Regions from separate parts of the Nonomuraea sp. KM90 genome, predicted to be linked through region 3. Evidence: riboswitches for the same ligand, from Rfam matches in the RefSeq annotation. Region 3 holds a riboswitch; each other region holds the start of a gene.
The links. A riboswitch is a leader RNA that binds a small molecule or an ion and turns the genes downstream of it on or off. The one in region 3 is predicted to bind cyclic di-AMP.
Positions count from the first base shown of each region.

Region 1: linked by a shared signal. The riboswitch ahead of ACTWPW_RS57940 (CHAP domain-containing protein) and the one ahead of ACTWPW_RS02675 (C40 family peptidase) in region 3 are both predicted to bind cyclic di-AMP.
Region 2: linked by a shared signal. The riboswitch ahead of ACTWPW_RS25575 (C40 family peptidase) and the one ahead of ACTWPW_RS02675 (C40 family peptidase) in region 3 are both predicted to bind cyclic di-AMP.

Region 1 covers NZ_JBQQCB010000171.1:11,544-18,228, forward strand. The annotation lists gene ACTWPW_RS57930 (fibronectin type III domain-containing protein) at 1-344, shown strand, start outside; gene ACTWPW_RS57935 (glycoside hydrolase family 25 protein) at 667-1,431, opposite strand; cyclic di-AMP (ydaO/yuaA leader) riboswitch at 1,444-1,588, opposite strand; cyclic di-AMP (ydaO/yuaA leader) riboswitch at 2,012-2,160, shown strand; gene ACTWPW_RS57940 (CHAP domain-containing protein) at 2,173-2,808, shown strand; gene ACTWPW_RS57945 (NAD-dependent epimerase/dehydratase family protein) at 2,914-3,837, opposite strand; gene ACTWPW_RS57950 (TetR/AcrR family transcriptional regulator) at 3,906-4,502, shown strand; gene ACTWPW_RS57955 (O-methyltransferase) at 4,518-5,102, shown strand; gene ACTWPW_RS57960 (hypothetical protein) at 5,130-5,603, opposite strand; partial or broken gene ACTWPW_RS57965 (PQQ-dependent sugar dehydrogenase) at 5,822-6,685, opposite strand, start outside.
Region 2 covers NZ_JBQQCB010000026.1:3,760-10,444, forward strand. The annotation lists gene ACTWPW_RS25555 (histone-like nucleoid-structuring protein Lsr2) at 1-116, opposite strand, end outside; gene ACTWPW_RS25560 (RDD family protein) at 640-1,128, opposite strand; gene ACTWPW_RS25565 (RDD family protein) at 1,239-2,726, opposite strand; gene ACTWPW_RS25570 (amino-acid N-acetyltransferase) at 2,812-3,381, opposite strand; cyclic di-AMP (ydaO/yuaA leader) riboswitch at 3,659-3,808, shown strand; gene ACTWPW_RS25575 (C40 family peptidase) at 3,814-4,857, shown strand; gene ACTWPW_RS25580 (LuxR C-terminal-related transcriptional regulator) at 4,878-5,090, opposite strand; gene ACTWPW_RS25585 (cytochrome P450) at 5,275-6,474, shown strand; gene lysX (bifunctional lysylphosphatidylglycerol synthetase/lysine--tRNA ligase LysX) at 6,471-6,685, opposite strand, start outside.
Region 3 covers NZ_JBQQCB010000002.1:40,387-47,071, reverse strand. The annotation lists gene ACTWPW_RS02690 (O-methyltransferase) at 1-275, shown strand, start outside; gene ACTWPW_RS02685 (branched-chain amino acid aminotransferase) at 318-1,415, opposite strand; gene ACTWPW_RS02680 (3-isopropylmalate dehydrogenase) at 1,665-2,711, opposite strand; cyclic di-AMP (ydaO/yuaA leader) riboswitch at 2,811-2,952, shown strand; gene ACTWPW_RS02675 (C40 family peptidase) at 3,151-3,555, shown strand; gene ACTWPW_RS02670 (SSI family serine proteinase inhibitor) at 3,628-4,017, opposite strand; gene ACTWPW_RS02665 (hypothetical protein) at 4,213-4,443, shown strand; gene ACTWPW_RS02660 (hypothetical protein) at 4,440-4,562, shown strand; gene serA (phosphoglycerate dehydrogenase) at 4,990-6,579, opposite strand.

The DNA of each region.
Region 1 (6,685 bases), on a different contig from region 3:
CCGTGTCCGGCGGGGCGCTCAGCCTGCGGTACGACAACTGCGGCTGGTTCGGCAGCGACGTGTACACCGACCTGTCCGCGTACACCCATCTCGTCGTCCGGATCAAGGGCGCGGCAGGGGGCGAGCAGGCCCACTTCCACCTCGGCCTCGGCGGGGTGACCAAGGCGTTCGGCGACTTCACGCTCGACGGCGGCGGCCGTCCGGCCATCACCACCGCGTACAAGGACATCAGGCTTCCGATGTCCGCGAACGGGATCAACCGCGCGTCCCCCGGACAGCTCGCGATGGGCTTCTGGTACGGCGGCAACAGCACCGTCACCATCGACTCACTCACCTTCGAGTGACCCACCGGGAGGCCGGGATCGGGCTGCCGCTCCCGGCCTTCCGGCCGCCCCGACCGTCTCAGCGGGGCGGCGCACCGTTCGCGGCGACGCGCTGCCCGGCCCCGCCCCGGCCTCGCTCGCCACCGCCGCCCTGCTCTTCGTCGCGGCGGCGAGTCGTCCTGCGGCGCACGTCCTGCGGTGCTTGCTCTGCGGTGCTTGCTCTGCGGTGCTTGCTCTGCGGTGCTTGCTCTGCGGTGCTTGCTCTGCGGTGCTTGCTCTGCGGTGCTTGCTCTGCGGCGCGTGCCCTCCCAGGCGGAAGGGCAGACGGGAAGGCACGCGCCGGTCAGGCGGCGTGCCTGCCCAGGTCGCGCAGCTGGCCGGGGGTCAGCGCGGAGACGTTCTGGTCGATGGGGGAGTCGGTGTACTGGTGGATGGTCCAGGACTTCCAGTCGGCGGGCGGGGTGAGCGCGCCCTTGGCCCGGCTGTAGTGGGCGACCCACAGGGGATATTCGGCCAGGCCCTTGCCGTACGTGTCGGCGAAGTTCCAGCCGCTGTAGAACATCGGGGTGATCCCGGTCCTGGCCTTCACGTGTGACAGCCACGCCTTGGCCCACGCGTTCACCTGGGCGACGGACCTGTCGTCGGTCGTCTCCAGGTCCAGGACCAGCAGGTCGCCGGCCTTGGCGGGCTGGGCGTTCACCACGGACAGGAAGTGCTCGGCCTCGGCGATGGGGTCGTTGCCGGGGTGCCCGAAGTGGTACGCGCCGCGCACGATGCCCTTGTCGCCCAGCTCACGCCAGTGCCGGGCGAACGAGGCGTCGCGGAAGCCGGTGCCCTCGGTGGCCTTGATGATGCCGAACTGGGCGGGGCTGGCGGCCCAGTCGTACTGGGGCTCGTAGTTGGAGATGTCCAGGCCGTACGTGAGCTGCTGGGTCCTGTGCTGGGTCGCCTGCACGGTGGTGCCGTGACCGGTGGGCGAGGCGAGCACCGTACCGGTCGCGCCGGTGACGGCGGTGGTCGCGGCCAGGATCACGCCTCCGACGGCCAGCGCGAAGAGCTCGGCGGGGCGGCGGTTCCTGACGATCGCGGCAAGCTGAGGCTTGAGCATGGGGATGTCGACTCCTTCTTCCATGCCGCCTACCGGGTTAGCTGACGGGTTCGGGACTGGAAGTCGCCCCTACGGGCGCGGCTCGGGCCGGCGTCCGATTCACCCCGAAGAGTGGATCCCCGGCTCCGCGGGGTCGCGGATTCGGCGGGCGCGGCGGACCGCGCCCAGTAAAGGTACAGATCTCCCTAAAGTGGGAGCAAGTATGGCAAAGCGAAGCCCCATGTTCGTCGGCGGGAACGAGCCCGAAAAGCCGCGCCGGCAAGGGCTTCCGGGGCTGGGTAAAGTTTCCGGCGCCGCCCTGGTCGCCGGTCCGGAACGGCTGTGACTTGTGATACTCGTGATGCGACCTCTTTTGCCCTCCTAAACCCCGTCCACCATGCTGCTTGGGTAAAGAATTGTGTCGCGATCGCCTATGTCACAGGGGATCCTGTTGCCTTTCCCAGGGCCCGGCTTGCATCTTTCTATGCGATTCGCTTACCTTTGAGGACTCAAGGCGTACGACCTGCCGACAAGCACTTGTCGCGTGACGCCGTTCATTTGTCGAGACCGCGTCTCACCAGCACGGACGTGCAGGGATGTGTGACGCGGCCCGCCGAATCCGTGAATGCAGCGGAACCGGGGACCCACCTTTTTTCGGGGTGAATCGGCGCGCTCTGATCCGAGCGCTCCGTAGGGCACTTCCACGCCCGAACCCGTCAGCTAACCCGGTAGGCGGCATGGAAGCGAGGAGCAATCCAAGTAATGGCCAAGTACACCCTTTCCCGTGCCCTGAAGCCCGCGAGCCTCACCCGGTTCGCCGTCGGGGCGGCCGTGGCGGCGGGTGCCGTTCTCGCCGCCGGTCCGGCCTTCGCCGCCGACGACTCCCAGGCGCAGAAGTCCGCGGGTCAGGTGTCCGCGCAGTCGGTGCTGAAGGTCGCCGAGTCGCAGATCGGCGTGGCCGAGAACGCCGCGGGCGGTGGCACCCCGTTCCACAGCTGGTACATGTCCTCGCCCCGGGCGCAGGAGACCATCACCCGTGACGGCGGGAGTGTGCGGGCCTACGCCAACGCTCCGTGGTGCGCCATGTTCGTCTCCTGGGTCGGCGAGAAGGCCGGCGTCCGCCCCAGCATGGGCTGGGACGCCTACACCGTCACCTATGCCAAGTGGTTCCAGACCAACCAGCACTGGGGCACGACCGCCAAGCCCGGCGCCGTCGTCTTCTTCGACTGGAACGGCAAGAGCACCACGGGCATCGACCACGTGGGCCTGGTCAAGCAGGACAACGGCAACGGCACGATCACCACGATCGAGGGCAACACCGGCAACGGCAAGGTCGAGCAGCGCATCCGGCCCAAGTCCCAGGTCGTCGGCTACGGCTACCCCCAGTACAAGGCCTGATCCCAGGCAGGCCGCACGCTCCTTGCCAGGTGCGATGGTCAAGGGACAACGGGTGGCGCAGGAGAGATCCTGCGCCACCCGTTGTGTTCGCTCCGGGAGAGCGGGCTACGCGTGCTGCCGATACCAGTCGAGCGTCGCGGCCACGCCCGCCGGGTGCGGGGTGACGTCGACCGGTCCGAACGCCTTCCGGAAGGCCGAGTCGTCGGAGACGAACGGCCGGTCCCGCTGGTACCAGGTCTCCCCGAACTCGCGGACCATGGGGTGGAACAGCCCGACGAGGCGCTGCATCCCCCGCCCGAGCCCGGCGCTCTTCGGCGTGCCGCCGGCCGCGGCCCACACGAGGTCGAGGAAGGCGCGGCCGGTGATGGGCTCGGCGGCGGGCAGGTGCCAGGCGCGCCCGTCCGCCTCGGCGCGCTCGCCGAGGGTGACCAGCCCGGCGGCGGTGTCGGGCAGGTAGGCGATGGTGTGCGGCTGGTCGAGGTCGCCGACCCAGCGGGCGGTCTTGCCGGCCAGGGCGGCGGCGAAGACGGTCGGGCCGATGACGGTGTTGACGCCTCCGGGGCCGTAGTAGTCGGAGGCCCGTCCGAGGGTGGCGCGGATGCGCCCGGCCCGGTGGGCGTCGAGGATCAGGTCGTCGACCTCGATGCGGGCGCGGCCTTTGGGATTGGTGGCGGCGTACGGCAGGTCTTCGGTCATGGGGCCGGTCACGGGGCCGTAGACGTACAGGTTGTCGGCCATGACCAGCTTCGCACCGGCGGCCTCCACCCCGGCGAGGACCGTCCTGGTGAAATCGGGGAACTCCGCGGCCCAGCTTGCGTAGTTCGGTTGCGCGCACTGGTACACCACGGCGGCACCCTGGCAGGCGGCGATGGCGCCCTCGGTGGTGGTGACGTCGGCCCGCAGCTCGTGGGGGCCGGGGTTCGCGCTCCGGCTGACGGCGCGGACCCGGCGGCCCCGGGCGGTGAGCTCGGCGACGACGGCCGAGCCGATCGCGCCGGTCGCGCCAAGGACGACATGCAGGTCGGACATGGTGCTGGTCCCTTCCGAAGGGGTTTCAAACCGTTGTTATATAACAACGTTATGATAAGCTGGCCACTATGGCAAGACCGAGAAAGCGCGACCACCAGGAGCTTCGCCACGAGCTCGTCGACGCCGCCGGCCGGCTCCTGGCCTCCGAGGGCCCGGCCGCGCTGACCACCCGCCGCGTCGCACAGCAGGCAGGCGTGTCCACCATGGCCGTCTACCAGCTCTTCGGCGACAAGGCGGGCCTCGTCCGCGAGATGTTCCTGGCCGGCTTCGAGCGTCTGGCCCAGGCGTTCGAAGCCGTGCCCCGCACCGAGGACCCGGTCGCCGACCTCCTCGCGCTCGGCCACGCCTACCGCGCCAACGCCCTGGCCAACCCCCACCTCTACGAGCTCATGTTCGGCCGGCCGATCCCCGGGTTCCAGCCCGACGCCGAGGCCGCCGCCCGGATCCAGCCCACCTTCGACACCCTCATCGCCGCCGTCGCCCGCTGCGTGCGGGAAGGCGCCTTCGCCCCCGCCGAGCCCCACGACCTCGCCGTCCGGCTCAACGCCCTGGCGCACGGGCTGTGCAGCCTCGACCTGCGCGGCGCCCTCGGCGACCCCGACGAGTCCCTCCGTCACTGGACCGACGCCTTCGCCACCATGGTGCGCGGCCTCCGCGAGCGGTAGGGCAGACTCCTACCCGTGGACGCGACGGTACGGAAGATCATCGATGACCTGAACGAGACCGCGGCCCGGCACGACGCCGCCCAGCAGGACAGGCTGGACCGGTGGCGGGTGCTGGAGCCCGACGCCGGGGAGTTCCTCTGGTTCCTGGCCCAGAGCATCGACGCGCGCGACATCGTGGAGATCGGCACCTCCCGCGGCGTGTCCACGCTGTGGCTGGCCGACGCGGCCCGCTCCGCAGGCGGTCACGTCCTCAGCCTCGACACCGACGCCGAGGCGCAGGCCCACGCCCGGCGCACGACTGCCGAGGCGGGCCTGGCCGACCACGTGGAGTTCCGGGTCGCCGACGGCGGCGCCGTCCTCGCGGACCTGCCCGACGGGGCGGTGGACCTGCTCTTCCTCGACGCCGAACGCCCCGAGTACCCGTCCTGGTGGCCCCATCCGTATCGCGTCCTGCGCCGGGGCGGCATCCTCGTGGCCGACAACGCCCTGTCCCACCCCGAGGAGATCGCCCCCCTGCACGACCTGCTCCGGCAGGAGCCCGGCCTGACGGTCACCACGATCAACGTCGGCAAGGGCGAACTGGTCGCGCTACGACGCTGAGGGGCGCCGCGTACGTCCGCCCGCGCGTCAGAGGGCCAGCGCGGTCATGAAGGCCATGCTGGCCGCCATTCCGGCCGAGCACGCGTTCTGGCTGAGCGTCCTGCGGTCCGGGCTCCGCCCGGGGAGAAGGTGGATGAGCCGGGCGCAGGTCCAGGCCACTCCGATGACCAGGGCCACCGCGGTCAGCGCTCCGCCCCCGTGGGAGTGCGCCGGTGAGGAGGTGCCGGCGGGCGTGGGGTCGTCGAACGCCGTCAGCACCAGGAGGAGGGACATGACCACGAAGTCCTGGATGTGGTGACCGGTTTCCGCGCGGCGCGAGGGTGAGCCGCAGAGCCAGCCGGCGGTCAGCAGGGCGAGCACCCCGGCGGGGAGGAACAGGCCGCCCAGGTGCCCGAGCGCCATGCCGAGCGCCATGACGACGTGCGGCCATCTCCTGGCGGGCCGGGCGAAGGGCAGCAGCGCCGGGGCCAGGGCCAGGGCGCAGCCGACCGATATCCCCACCGTGTGGAGGATGGCGTGCATCAGGAGGTCTCGCCCAAGAGGTAAGCGCGGGTGTCCATGATGCACTCCTTGCCGTCGTCGCGTGATTACACCCCTCTGGACAGGACAGGTCGGCGAGCTGTGACAGGAATGCGCTCCCCGGGTGACCCCGACGCGTCCGAGAAGGGCCACCGCGAACGTGGCGGCGGCCCTCCTCGTGCTCGGTGGCTTCCTGAGGTTCAGCGGTTGACGGCGCAGGCGTCCCGGTTGAGGGAGAACCGGCTCGGCAGGGACGCGTCGCCCGTGTGGCGGGCGAGGTAGCCCATGGTGACGCTGCCGCCGGGGGCGATGGCGCCGTTGTGGGTGGCGTTGACGGCGGTGATCATGTCACCGCTCTGGGTGAGGTCGGTGTTCCAGTCCGAGATGACGCTCTGCCCCCGGGCGAGGGGGAACCTCAGCGTCCAGCCGTTGATCGGCGTGCTGCCGGTGTTGGTGACGGTGAGGTCGACGGTCATCCCGCCACCCCAGGTCTGCGTGGTGTACGCGATCCGGCAGGTCGGCTTGGCGTGTTCGAACGTGATGCGGTGCAGGCCGCCGGGAAGGTCGTTGACGACGTAGAGCTCGCCCTCCGGCGTGGCGCCGAACGCGGTGACCTGCGTGGGCGTCTGGCCGATCTCGGCCTGGTCGTAGCCGCCGGCGCCGTTCGCGCGCAGCGCCCACACGGTGGAGTAGCAGTAGTCGGTGGCGATGTAGGTGCCGCCGACCAGGTGGGCGAACTGCTCGCCGTGGTACACCTGCCCGCCGATGACCGCGCAGCCGCCGGTGTGCGGGGAGTAGGTGAAGACCGGCTTGGTGTACGCGGCGCCGGAGCGGCACTGGGCCTGGTCGAACACCTCGAGCCCTTCGTAGCAGGACCAGCCGAGGTTCGCGCCGGCCTGCCGCCCGGCCGGGATGTGGTTGATCTCCTCCCACCTGCCCTGCCCGACGTCGGCGATCCACAGCGAGCCGTCCGCGGGGTCGACGGAGAAGCGCCAGGGGTTGCGCCCGCCGTACATCCAGATCTCTTCCCGGGCGCCCGCCACGCCGACGAACGGGTTGTCCTC
Region 2 (6,685 bases), on a different contig from region 3:
TTAAGGTCGCTGAGGTCAATCTCATAGGAGGAGCCGTCAATAGCGAAGCTGACCGTCTCATTGGCCTCGCCCCCATCGAGGTCATCGATGAGAATCTCCTGGATCTGCTTGGCCATCTACGCAATCCTTTCGCGGAGCATTGTTTCATTCGCCTGCCCAAACATATACCCGGAAAGGCGTGGAGACAATTCAGCGCTACGGGGATTCGGCTGACTAGCCGATCAGTTCTGGCTCTCGGGCTGATCCTCGCGGTTTCGACGGCCTCCCAGGGCCTCCGACCGGACCAACTTCACTACGCCAAAGATGAAGGCGCCGCCCACCACCACAGGGGGGATGAGCGCTGACAATACGTCTGTAAGGGCTTCCATTCGTCCTCGCCTCCACGGCTAGCGGGGTTTCGGGGGCGCATTATGCGCTGGGAGCGCGGCCCGGTGAGCCCGGCTCCTCATGACAGCGCAGGCGACTACCGCCCGCACCCGACCATAGCGGCACACAGATGCCCTGCGCGTCGCAGGGGCGCCAACATCCGGCAACCCGGACGCCCCATAGCCTAATGCCAGTCTCTCCAGGCTCCTTACCGGATCAAGCGAAAATTTTGCGAAAAGGCACCCACCAGGCATCTGCCCAGGTACGGATGGCTCAGCGAAGATCTTTTACCACCCGCGTACCGGCCAGCCGGTCGTGCGGGCCCCGCTCCAGCGGCTTGTCGATCAGGATGAGCAGCCCGACGCCGAAGAGCAACATTCCCGCCAGCAGATTGGCGACCGGAATGCCCATCAGCATCACGGGGGCGGGATAGACCAGGGCCCGTTTGAGCAGTGCGCGGGACGGCAGGTCACCCGGCGCCAGGCGAATCCTCATGATCGCCTTACCGAACGTCCGCCCGTACCGGGAATGCGCCCACCAGTCGTAGCCCGCATAACCCAGCCCGGCCACCAGCCACGCGAACACGCCCGGGAGCCGCCCCTCGAACACCTCCATCATCCCGACAGTTCGGAAGATGCCCCACAGCGCGATGAACAGAATGTAATAGAAGACCCCGAAGACGAGTGCTTCAATCAACCGGGCGGCGAGCCGTTCCCACCATTCCGCGGGCGGCGCGTCCGGCCGCGGGACCGTCCCGGCCATAACTTCCCACCTCGCGTCATCGTCGGCTTGGATCTCCATTCTGGTACGGGCACGTGGACAAAACACAGGGGCCGGCGGGAAGCCGGCCCCTGTTTTGTGTGTGCGGAGGACTACTTGATCTTCACCACCACGGTCTTCGCGAACTTGTCCGCGAAGGTCAGGTGCAGCGGCTTGTCCCAGAGCTGCGATGCACCATTGAGGGCGTAGATCACAGCGGCGAGCAGGGGGCCGAGCAGAGGCACCCAGTAGAGGATGTAGCCGCCCACCGTCACGAGCGCCCGCTTGAGCGACACGTCGGTCGGCAGGCCCTCCGGCTGCACGTGCCCGCCGATCTGGACGACCTTGATGCCCATCACCATCTTGCCGACCGTCTGGCCCTTCATCTTGACCAGGAGGAAGTCGTAGGCGACGTAGATCAGGGTCGCGACGATCGAGACCACGAGGTAGTACAAAAGCCCGAAGGTGAGGCCGCTGGTGATCCCGGTGATGGAGCTGTAGGAGGGATAGAGCGGGGTGAGGACCAACTGCACCAGGAACAGCACGATGCCGAAGATGACACCGTCGATGATCCTGGCCACCAGCCGCTGCCACCACTCCGCCAGCGGCGCCGGCGCCCCGGGCGGCTGGACGCCGACCGGCTGGCCGTAGGGCTGGCCGTAACCGGGCTGCTGCCCGTAACCGCCCTGGCCGTAAGCCTGGGGCTGCTGCCCGTAGGCCTGGCCGTACTGCTGCTGGTCGCCGTACTGCTGCTGGCCGTAGCCGGGCTGGGCGTAGCCGGGTTGGGACTGCTGCTGCTGCCCGTAACCCTGCTGCTGACCGTAGTCAGGCTGGGACTGGGGCTGCTGGCCGTAGCCCTGCTGCTGACCGTAACCCTGCTGACCGTAGTCGGGCTGGGACGGCTGCTGCTGTCCATAGCCCTGCTGGCCGTAACCCTGCTGCTGACCGTACTGCGGCTGCTGGCCCGACTGCGGCTGCTGGCCGTAGCCCTGCTGCTGGCCGTAGTCAGGCTGGGACGGTTGCTGGCCGTAGCCCTGCTGGCCATAGTCGGGCTGGGACGGCTGGGACGGCTGTTGCTGCTGGCCGTAACCCTGCTGGCCGTAGTCGGGCTGGGACGGCTGCTGCTGCCCGTAACCCTGCTGGCCGTAACCCTGCTGCTGACCGTACTGCGGCTGCTGGCCCGACTGCGGCTGCTGACCGTAGCCCTGCTGCTGGCCGTAGCCCTGCTGACCGTAGTCGGGCTGGGCCGGCTGTTGCTGCTGACCGTAGCCCTGCTGCTGCTCATAGCCCTGCTGGCCGTAGCCGGGCTGGGACGGCTGTTGCTGTCCGTAGCCCTGCTGGCCATATTGCGGCTGCTGCTGGCCGTAGCCCTGCTGCTGGCCGTACTGAGGTTGCTGGCCGTAGCCCTGCTGCTGGCCATAGCCTTGCTGGCCGTACTGGGGCTGCTGCCCGTAGGCATCGTCCGCCCGGTAGCCGACCACAGTGACGTCGGGATCGGGCTCGCCGGGGTGGCGGCCCGTGTTCTGCTGCCCGTAGGGGGTGGCAGGCGCAGAATTTTCGCCGGATTCGTCCTGTGGATACGGCGGCTGTCCGGTGCTCACCGTGTCACCTCGCTTCGAGTGCGCATGTGGCACGTGTCAGGACACATGCCTGTGCTGCCCAACGTATCGACATAGGTATCAACAATCACCTTTCCATCTGGTCAAGGTCCGCGTCACCCGATGTCAGATGGAGCAGCATGCGGGTGTTGCCCAGGGTGTTCGGTTTGACGTGTTCCAGGTCGAGGAACTCCGCCACACCCTCGTCGTACGAGGCCAGCAGTTCGGCGTACACCTCAGGGGAGACCGGTGTGCCCTGAATCGGGCGAAAGCCATGCCTCGCGAAGAAGTCGACCTCAAAAGTCAGGCAGAATACACGCCGCAGACCCAGATCCTTCGCCTGCTGTATGAGAGCTGAGACGATCCGATGGCCGACGCCCATCCCCCGGCACTCGGGGTCCACGGCAACGGTGCGGACCTCGGCGAGGTCCTCCCAGAGCACGTGGAGTGCGCCGCAGCCGACGACCTGTCCGCCCAGCTCGGCCACCCAGAACTCCTGTACGTCCTCGTACAGGGTCACCGTGGCCTTCTCCAGGAGCCGCGGTCCCGCGCCCGCGTAGGTGTCCACCAGGCGCCTGACCGTCCGCACGTCGGGCGTGCGGGCACGCCGGACCACCACCGCGGTCTCGGGCACTGTCAGTTCGGCCACCTGCTCCATGGCTCTCCAGAGTACAGATGTCATTACGGCTCAGCCCTAACTCCCATCTCTGGGCTCATCCTGTTACATCCCGTTGCCATGCGGGCACGCACCCCGCGGATCTCTGCATTCGGCCCCATCGACGGCAAACAGGACATAAAGTCGGTTCTGCACGAGCGTGCACGAGATCACCTTGTGACCCTTCGGTTGTGAAACCTCTACAGACTCGGCAGTTCTGGTTGAGCACGAACCCGGAGTGCATTAGTGTCCTGCGACGATGTTCCCCGCGTATCGCGACGAGGGGGACACGCCCAATCCCCGCGAGGGGAGCCGGGGACCCGCCGGTGGCGTCACCCGACGCCACCACTGGGGTGAATCCGAATCATTCGGTAGGGCTGCTCCGGCCCGAACCCGTCAGCTAACCCGGTAGGCGTCTATGAGAGGAGCTGGTTGGTGGAGCTCACGCTCAACCGTGGGGGGAAGGCGGCGGGCAAGCACGCCCGCCCTCCGGAACGGGCCCGGCGACCGCGCCGCTTCGGTGTGGTAAGTGTCACAATCGCCGCGCTGCTGATAGCCATCCCCGTCGGTTCGGCGTCCGCGGACCCCAAACCGTCGCTCCAGGACCTGGCCAAGCAGGTCGAGAAGATGCACACGGAGATCGAGACGCTGTCCGAGGAGTACAACGGCCAGCGGGAGAAGCTCAAGACCGCCAAGAAGGCCTCCGAGGCCGCGCAGAAGACGCTGGCGACCAGTGAGGCCGATCTCGAGGCCAAGCGCGCCAAGGCCGCCCTGCTAGCCGAGAACGCCTACATCACCGGCGGCCTGGGCAAGGCGCTGGCGTTCGCCACCTCCGAGGATCCCGACACCTTCCTCGACCGCGCCGCCACCACGTACGTGCTCGAACAGCAGCAGGGCGAGGAGGTCAACCAGGTCGCCAGGGCCAGGGAGGCCGCCGAGCGCGCCAGAGCCGGCGCCAAGACGCGCATCGAGGAGGTCCAGGAGCTCGTCTCCGAGCTCGACACCAAGCGCGACAAGATCACCAAGCTGGTCACCAAGGTCGAGAGCAACCTGTTCCAGCGGGCGCTGGGCGAGGCCGGCCGGCCCGGCACGCGGGCGGTGCGCGTGAACCTGCCGATCATCGGCGGCGGCAAGGCGGCGCAGGCCGCCCGGTGGGCGCTCACGCAGCAGCTCAAGCCGTACGTCTGGGGCGCAGAAGGCCCGAACTCCTACGACTGCTCGGGCCTGGTCATGGCGGCCTACCAGCAGGTGGGCATCTCCCTGCCGCACTACACGGGCAGCCAGTGGACCGCCGGCAGGCACATCTCCCGCGAGGAGCTGCGGCCGGGTGACCTGGTCTTCTTCTACAACGACCTGCACCACGTGGGCATCTACCTCGGCGGCGGCATGATGGTGCACGCGCCGCAGACCGGTGACGTCGTCCGCATCGCCTCGATCGCCCGGCGGCCGTTCGCCGGCGCCGTCCGCATCGCCGACTGAGCCCCGGGCACCGCCCGCCGCTAGATCAACTGGCGGCGGGCAGCCCAGGCCACCGCCTCGATCGCCGTGGCCACGCCGATGCGGTCGCAGATGCCCCGCAACCTCCGGCGTACCGTCCGCCCGCTGATATCCAGTCGTCTCCCCACCCGGTCGACCGTGACCCCCTTGGCCAGCTCCGCCAGCAACGCAAGGTCCGCATGGCTCAGCTCAACACCTTCAGTGAGCACATCCATCGGGAGCCCTCCCCCCCAACAGCAGAACTTGGACCGATCGACCCGGCCAAAGTTGCTCCTCGCAGACGGTAAACGCATCCTGGAAAGGTCGTCAAGCATGACAATCTCCACCCTTGACGAGCACTATTGACATGATCCGAAATATGTGACGTACTCGCGATATGTCGGCACCGATCGTCGCCCGATGAGTGATCTCGTCGAGTCTTCTCCAGCTCCGGATCCGGCGTCGATGAGCGCGGCGGACGTCCTGGGTTTCGACCCGTTCGACAAAGGGTTCCTGCGCGATCCGTACGCCCGTTATCGCGAGATGAGCGCGCGCGGGCCTCTCTTCCGCACGCGCGGCGGGCTGCTCGTCGCCACCACCCACGAGCTCTGTACGGTGCTGCTGCGCGACCCGCGTTTCGGCCGCGGCTCCGCCGAGGCGAACCGGAACAACCCAGGTCAGCCCGTCGAATCGTTCCTGTGGCTGGACCCGCCCGACCACACCAGGCTGCGTGCCCTGGTGAGCAGGGCCTTCACCCCGCGCATGCTGGAACGGCTCCGCCCGCGGATCGAGGCGATCACCGCCGAGCTGGTCGCCGGGTTGCCCGAGGAGGCCGATCTCGTGTCCGGCCTGGCGTACCCGCTGCCGGTCATGGTCATCAGCGAGATGCTCGGGGTGCCTCCGGAGGACGAGGAGCGCTTCCGCGGCTGGAGCGAGATCCTGGCTCGCGGCCTTGACCCGATGCTTACAGACGACCTCGTATCGGAAACCGGGCGCGCCAGAAGGGAGTTTCGCGACTACTTCCGCGAGCTCTCCGCGATCCGGCGCGAGCGCCCCGGGGACGACCTCCTGAGCGCCCTGACGCAAGTACGGGAGCTGACCGAGGGCGAGCTGCTGGCCACCTGCGTGCTGCTGCTCGTGGCCGGGCACGAGACCACCGTCAACCTCATCGGCAACGGGGTGCTGCACCTGGCCCGGCACGGCCTGCTGGCGCACGCCGCGGAGCGGCCCAAGCAGGTGGTCGAGGAGGTGCTCAGGTACGACCCGCCGGTCCAGCTCACCTCCAGGCTCACGATGGAGGACGTGGAGCTGGCCGGCGTGCCGGTGCCCAAGGGCACCCTCGTGATGGCGGTGATAGGCGCGGCCAATCGCGACCCGGCGGCCTTTCCCGATCCCGACCGCTTCGACGTCACCCGGGAGCCCGGGCGGCACCTCGCGTTCGGGCTCGGCATCCACTTCTGCCTCGGCGCCACGCTGGCCAGGATGGAGGGCGAGATCGCGCTGTCCGCCCTGGCCGCGGCGGCGCCCAAGCTGGAGCTGGCCGACCCGGCGCCGCCGTACAAGGAGAACGTGGTGCTACGCGGCCTGGCCGCGCTGCCGGTGCGCCTGCCCCGGCCCTAGTGGGTGGGCTTGACCAGCGGGAACAGGATGGTCTCGCGGATGTTGCGGCCGGTGAAGGCCATGATCATCCGGTCGATGCCCGCCCCCATGCCACCCGTCGGCGGCATCGCGTATTCGAGCGACTGCAGGAAGTCCTCGTCGAGCTGCATCGCCTCCAGGTCGCCCCCGGCGGCCAGGAGGGACTGCTCGACCAGGCGGCGGCGCTGCTCGA
Region 3 (6,685 bases):
TCGCCACCTTCGACCAGACGGTCGACCTGGCCTTCATCGACGCCGACAAGGGCAGCTACCCCGCCTACTACGAGCTGCTGATGGACCGGCTGCGGCCGGGCGGGCTGCTGCTGGCGGACAACACGCTGCGCAGGGGCTGGGTAGCCGACCCGGCGCACGAGGAGATCACGACGGTCGAGATACGGCAGTTCAACGACCTGGTGATCGCGGATCCCCGGGTGAGCGTGCTCATGCTGCCCGTGGCCGACGGGATGACGATGATCAGGAAGAACTAGCGCGGGCCCTCGGGGCGGGCCTGCCGCCCCGAGGGGACACGATCAGACGATCTTGTGGATCCAGTTGTGGGCGTCGGGGCGGGCGCCGTACTGGATGCCCACCAGCTCCTCGCGCACCCGCATGGTGACCGGGCCGGGCGTGCCGTCGGCGACGGTCCAGGAGCGGTCGGCGCCCTTCACCACGCCCACCGGCGTCACGACGGCGGCCGTGCCGCACGCGAACACCTCCGTGAGCTCGCCCGACTCGCACGCGGACTGCCACTCGTCCACCGAGACGAGGCGCTCCTCGGTCTCCAGGCCCAGGTCGCCGGCCAGCTCCAGGATGGACTCCCTGGTGATGCCGGGCAGCAGCGTGCCGGTGAGCTCGGGGGTGACGAGCTTGTTGCCGAAGACGAAGAACAGGTTCATCCCGCCCATCTCCTCGACGTACTTGTGCTCGCCCGCGTCCAGCCACACCACCTGGTCGCAGCCGTTCTCCACCGCCTGCCGCTGCGCGACGAACGCCGCGGCGTAGTTGCCGCCGCACTTGGCGAAGCCGGTGCCGCCCGGGGCGGCCCGCGTGTACTCGGTGGACAGCCAGACGGAGACGGGCTTGATCCCGCCGGTGAAGTAGGAGGCCGCCGGCGAGGCGATGACCATGTACTTGTACGTCTTCGACGGGTAGTTGACCCCGAGCCCCGCCTGGGTGGCGATCATGAAGGGGCGCAGGTAGAGGCTGTGACCCTCGGTGGTGGGCACCCACTCCTTGTCGGTCTCGACGAGGAGCTCGAGCGAGTCGACGAACGTCTCCTCGGGCAGCTCGGGCATGGCCATGCGCAGCGCCGAGCGGTTGAAGCGGGAGGCGTTCGCGTACGGGCGGAACGTCACGATCGAGCCGCTGATCTGGCGGTAGGCCTTCAGGCCCTCGAACAGCTCCTGCGCGTAGTGGAAGACCGAGGTGGCCGGGTCGAGCGAGAGCGGCCCGTACGGCATGAGCCTGGCGTCGTGCCAGCCCTGCCCCTCGGTGTAGTCGATCGAGATCATGTGATCCGTGAAGGTCTGCCCGAAACCGGGGTTCGCCAGTACCTGCTCCCGCTCGGCCGCGGTGCGAGCGTGGTCGGATAGCTGCACGTCGAAGCTGAGCTTCTGAGCGATGGTCATGACGGAGGTCCTTCTCTCTGCGATCTACCGAAATCTACCGGAATCTGCCCACTGTCTGCGGATCTGCGAGCCGGTGGCGGTGAGCGGCCGTGGCCGGGAGGGCAGTCCGTACTTCCTATTGTCTCGCCATATGGGATGGCAAGCGGCCAATGGGGGTGATAAGCCCATTCCACGGCCGGAACGCGGACGCGAAAAAGCGCCTGGCGAGTCCTCTCGGACCGCCAGGCGCTGTTTCGGGGCTAGGCGGTCCTAGCCGGATACTCGCGCGGTGATGTCGTCGCCGATCTCGGTCGTGGTGCGGCCGGCCCAGCCGGCGAGGCGCTCCACGATGTCGTCGGCGACCGCCTGCTCGACCCTGGCCGCCTCGGCGTGCAGGCCCAGGTGGTCGAGGAGCATGGCGACGGACAGGATGGTCGCGGTGGGGTCGGCCTTGCCCTGGCCGGCGATGTCGGGCGCGCTGCCGTGGACCGGCTCGAACATGCTGGGCGTGGTCCGCTCAGGGTTGATGTTGCCGCTGGCGGCCAGGCCGATGCCGCCCGCGACGGCCGCGCCGAGGTCGGTGATGATGTCGCCGAACAGGTTGTCGGTGACGACCACGTCGAAGCGCTCCGGCTGGGTGACGAAGAACATCGAGGCCGCGTCGATGTGGCTGTAGTCGGTGGTGACCTCGGGGTATTCCTCGGCCACCCGGTTGACCGTGCGCTGCCACAGGTCGCCGGCGTAGGTGAGGACGTTGGTCTTGTGGACGAGGGTCAGCTTCCTGCGCGGCCGCGACTTGGCCTTCTCGAACGCGTAACGCACCACGCGCTCGACACCGTGGGCGGTGTTGAGCGACTCCTGGGTGGCGATCTCGTGCGGCGTGCCGCGCCGCATGGTGCCACCGGTGCCGGCGTAGAGGCCCTCGGTGCCCTCGCGGACGACGATCATGTCGATGTCCTCGGCGGGCGTGTCGGCCAGCGGGGTCTCGACCCCGGGGAACAGCTTGACCGGCCGCAGGTTGACGTAGTGGTCGAACTCGAACCGGAGCCGCAGCAGCAGGTCGCGCTCGAGGACGCCCGGCGGCACGCTGGGGTCGCCGATGGCGCCGAGCAGGATCGCGTCGTAGCCGCGCAGCTCGTCGAGCACCGCGTCCGGCAGCGTCTCGCCGGTGCGGTGATAGCGTGCGGCGCCCAGGTCGTAGTGCGTGGGCTCGATCTTCGTGCCTACGGCCTCCAGGACCTTGAGTCCTTCGGCCACGACCTCGGTGCCGATGCCATCCCCGGGGATGACGGCCAAGCGGATGTTACGCGACTCCATGGGCGGTACCTTACCGGCTCGTCTCGTCTGACGAACACATCATCTCATTTTTCGGACGTCCGGTTTTGAGGCATTTGCGACCTTTTGACCGTTTCGTTAGAGTCCGTCTGGCCTAATCCACGCAGCCGCTGCGTGGAGCCGGGGACCCAACTTTCCCCCAGGGGCGAATCGGCACCGCCGTAGGGCCGTCTTCCAGGCCCGAGCCCGTCAGCTAACCCGGTCGGCCGCATGGAAGGACAGTGTTCTGTCTCGCATCGCCATTGCCCTGGCGGCCGGTGTCGCCGGGCTCATCCTGGCCACCCCAGCCGCCCAGGCCGCCACCGACGGACCCCGGGCCACCACGGACAAAGACACCACCACCCTGACCGGCGCCGAGATCAAGCGCATCCAGGAGGCGCAGGCCCCCACGCCCGCCTGGAAGATCGCCCTCGACTACGCCATGGACAAACGCGGCACCCCGTACGTCTGGGGCGGGACCAGCAGGAGCGGGTACGACTGCTCCGGGCTCATGCTCAGGTCCTACGAAGCCGCGGGCATCGAACTGCCGCGCACCGCCCGCGAACAGTACGGGGCATTTTCCAGGAAAATCGCATGGAACGATCTAGAGCCCGGTGACCTGGTGTTCTTCAGCAACCTGGGTCACGTGGGGATGATCTCGAAGCCCGGCTACATGGTGCATGCGCCGCGCACGGGCGACGTCGTGAAGGAGGAGAAGCTTTCGACCTGGCGCAGACAGGCGTTCGTGGGAGCGGTCCGGCCGGATCCCAAGGGCGTGCGCCAGTGGACCGAGGTGCTGAAGCAGCGCCGGTCCTCCGCCCCGGCCACGCTCACCGCCACCCTCTGAGAAGCCGAGAGCGGCCCCGCGAGCCCGGGGCCGCTCTCTTTCAGGTCGCCTCAGGGGCTCTCTTCCAGGTCGTCAGGGCACGATCGGGGCGGCCAGGCGCTCCACGAAGCAGGGGTTCGGGTACTGCTCGGCGAGGTCCAGCGGCTCGCCGTGGAAATGACCGTGGATCTGGACATCGACGGGGTCGAAGATCCGCGGGCACGGGACGTCCGGGCGGAACCGGATCTGGTCGAGGTCACCGCCGATCTCGCGCAGCCTGTCGCAGGCGGCGAACGGGTCGGGGTGGTTACCGTCGTCCGGGTCGCAGATCAGGACCCAGCGCTGGGCCACACCACCGTGGTACTTGGTGATGGTCAGCTCGGCCGCCTGCGCGTGGGCGGGAGCGGCGAGCAGGGCCGCGGTGGCCAGCGCGGGGACGGCGACGGCGACGGCGCGGCGGATCGCGGTCAGGGAAGCGTGCATGGGGGGGAACCTCCTCATGGAATGGATACGCAGCGCGACGCTACCAGCACTCTCCGTATCCACAACGGCAGGTGTCCGTACCCCCTGTCCCAGGCGTAGCGTGGCGGCGGATCGACCACGACTTCACCGGGACGGGCATCGGACCCGGCGGCGCCAGGCCGTGGCGCTCAGCCGCCGTCGGTCAGCTGGTACGACGTGGGCTACCCGGAGGTCATCGAGCTGCGCGACAGGCTGTTCCCCGGGCGCGCAGGCCACGCCACGATCGGGTCATCGGTCACCGATCTGGCGTGGCTGGAGCGGGTCCCCGGCGACGCTCCCGCGCTGGTGGTCACCGAGGGCCTGCTCTACTACCTCGACCCGGCCGAGGGCGCCGCGCTGCCGCGGGCGATCGTGGAGCGCTTCCCGGGCCGGGCCTGTCGGCGGTGAGCGCGTTCGACCTCGACGGATTCGACCGCCTGTCGATCACGCACCGCATCTCGGCCTGGATCGTCGGCGCCCTGCCGGCGATGAGGCGGACGGCCGTGTTCTACCGGCTGGAGTTCTGAGGGGCGCCGCCGTTGTCGCGGCGGTCCAGCGCGGTCTGGACGGCCTCGGCCGCCTCGTCGTCGTGGTCTTCGGCACGGTTCCAGGCATACATCTCGTACATGCGATTCATCTCTTCTCGCGGGCGCGTTCCAGAATTCCTGAAGGGGGAAGCCGGACTCCGGTCGCGAATCCGACCGGGCCTGATCTCGTGGTCCGGGTCACGGACCGGACGAAGGGACTTAGTGGCCGACGCCAACGCCGCTCTCCGCGGCGGGTCGTCGACCTGCCCTAACAGGCCCCGCCGCGGCAGGTAATGAGTACGAGAACCTGGCGCATTACCCGTCACAGTACCCGAGCATGCTGCTTGGATGTCCTACTATCTCGCATCGTGAGACGCAAGGGGGCCGTCACCCAAGACGGGTGACGGCCCCCGGCCGGTGTGGGAGGTCAGTCCTCCAGGTCCACCGAACGGCCGCTCTCGGCGCCGATCTCGGCCCCGATCTGCTCGACGACCTCGGCGGGGATGGCGGAGTCGACGGTCAGCGCGATGAGCGCCTTGCCGCCCTTGACGTCACGGGCCACCTGCATCGAGGCGATGTTGATGTTGTGCTCGCCGAGCAGCCTGCCCACCACGCCGACGATGCCGGGACGGTCGGTGTAGGTGTAGAAGCACAGGTGGGCCGTCGGCTCGATCTCCATCTCGTAGCCGTTGACCTCGACGATCTTGGTGATCTGGCGCGGCCCGGAGAGCGTGCCGGAGACCGAGACCGTACGGCCGTCGGCGAGCACGCCGCGCACGGTCACCACGTTGCGCCAGTCGGGGCTCTCGGAGCTGGTCACCAGCTCGACGGTGATGCCGCGGTCCTTGGCCAGCAGCGGGGCGTTGACGTAGGTGACCTGCTCCTCGATCACGTCGGCGAACACGCCCTTGAGGGCGGCCAGCTCGATCACCCGCACGTCCTGGGAGGCGATCTCGCCGCGCACCTCGACGTCGAGCTTGGTGGCGACCTCGCCGGCCAGCGCGGTGAAGACCCGGCCGAGCTTCTCGGCCAGCGGCAGGCCCGGCTTGACGTCCTCGGCGACCGCCCCGCCCTGGACGTTGACGGCGTCGGGCACGAACTCGCCCGCCAGCGCCAGCTTCACGCTCCGCGCGACCTGGGTGCCGGCCTTCTCCTGGGCCTCGTGCGTGGAGGCGCCCAGGTGCGGCGTGGCGACGACCTGGTCCAGCTCGAACAGCGGGCTGTCGGTGCACGGCTCCTTGGCGAACACGTCCAGGCCGGCTCCCGCGACCCGGCCCTCCTTGATCGCCGAGTAGAGCGCGCCCTCGTCCACGATCCCGCCGCGCGCGACGTTGACGATCCGGACGGACGGCTTGACCTGGTGCAGCTCCCGGTCGCCGATGAGCCCGAGCGTCTCCTTGGACTTGGGCAGGTGAACGGTGATGAAGTCGGCCTGCTTGAGCACCTCTTCGAGGCTGAGCAGCTTGACGCCCATCTGCGCGGCGCGGGCCGGCGGCAGGTAGGGGTCGTAGGCGATCAGCTCGACGCCGAACGGCTGCAGCCGCTGCGCCACGAGCTGGCCGATCTTGCCCAGGCCCAGGATGCCGACGACCTTCTCGTCGAGCTCGACACCGGTGTACTTGGAGCGCTTCCACTCCCCGTTCTTCAGCGCGGCGTGGGCCTGGGCCGTGTTGCGGGCGCTGGCCAGGATGAGGGCGATGGTCTGCTCGGCGGCGCTGGTGATGTTGGAGGTCGGCGCGTTGACGACCATGACACCGGCCTTGGTGGCCGCCTCGACGTCGACGTTGTCGAGGCCGACGCCGGCGCGCGCGACCACGCGCAGCTTGGGCGCCGCGGCGATGGCCTCGGCGTCGACCTGCGTGGCGGAGCGGACGATCAGCGCGTCCACCTCGGCGAGGGCGGGCAGCAGCTGGGAACGGTCGGCGCCGTCGGTGTGGCGGACCTCGAAATCAGCTCCGAGTACGGCGAGGCCAGCCTCGGACAGCTCCTCTGCGACCAGAACGACGGGCTTGTTCACTGGTGTGGATCCTTAAGGCACGGCGGGCTTGGGGGGACACGTCCACGGATCCCCCCGGCGGTCCCACTGAGTCTATCCGGCGCTTGTGAACGCGTTCACGAGGGAC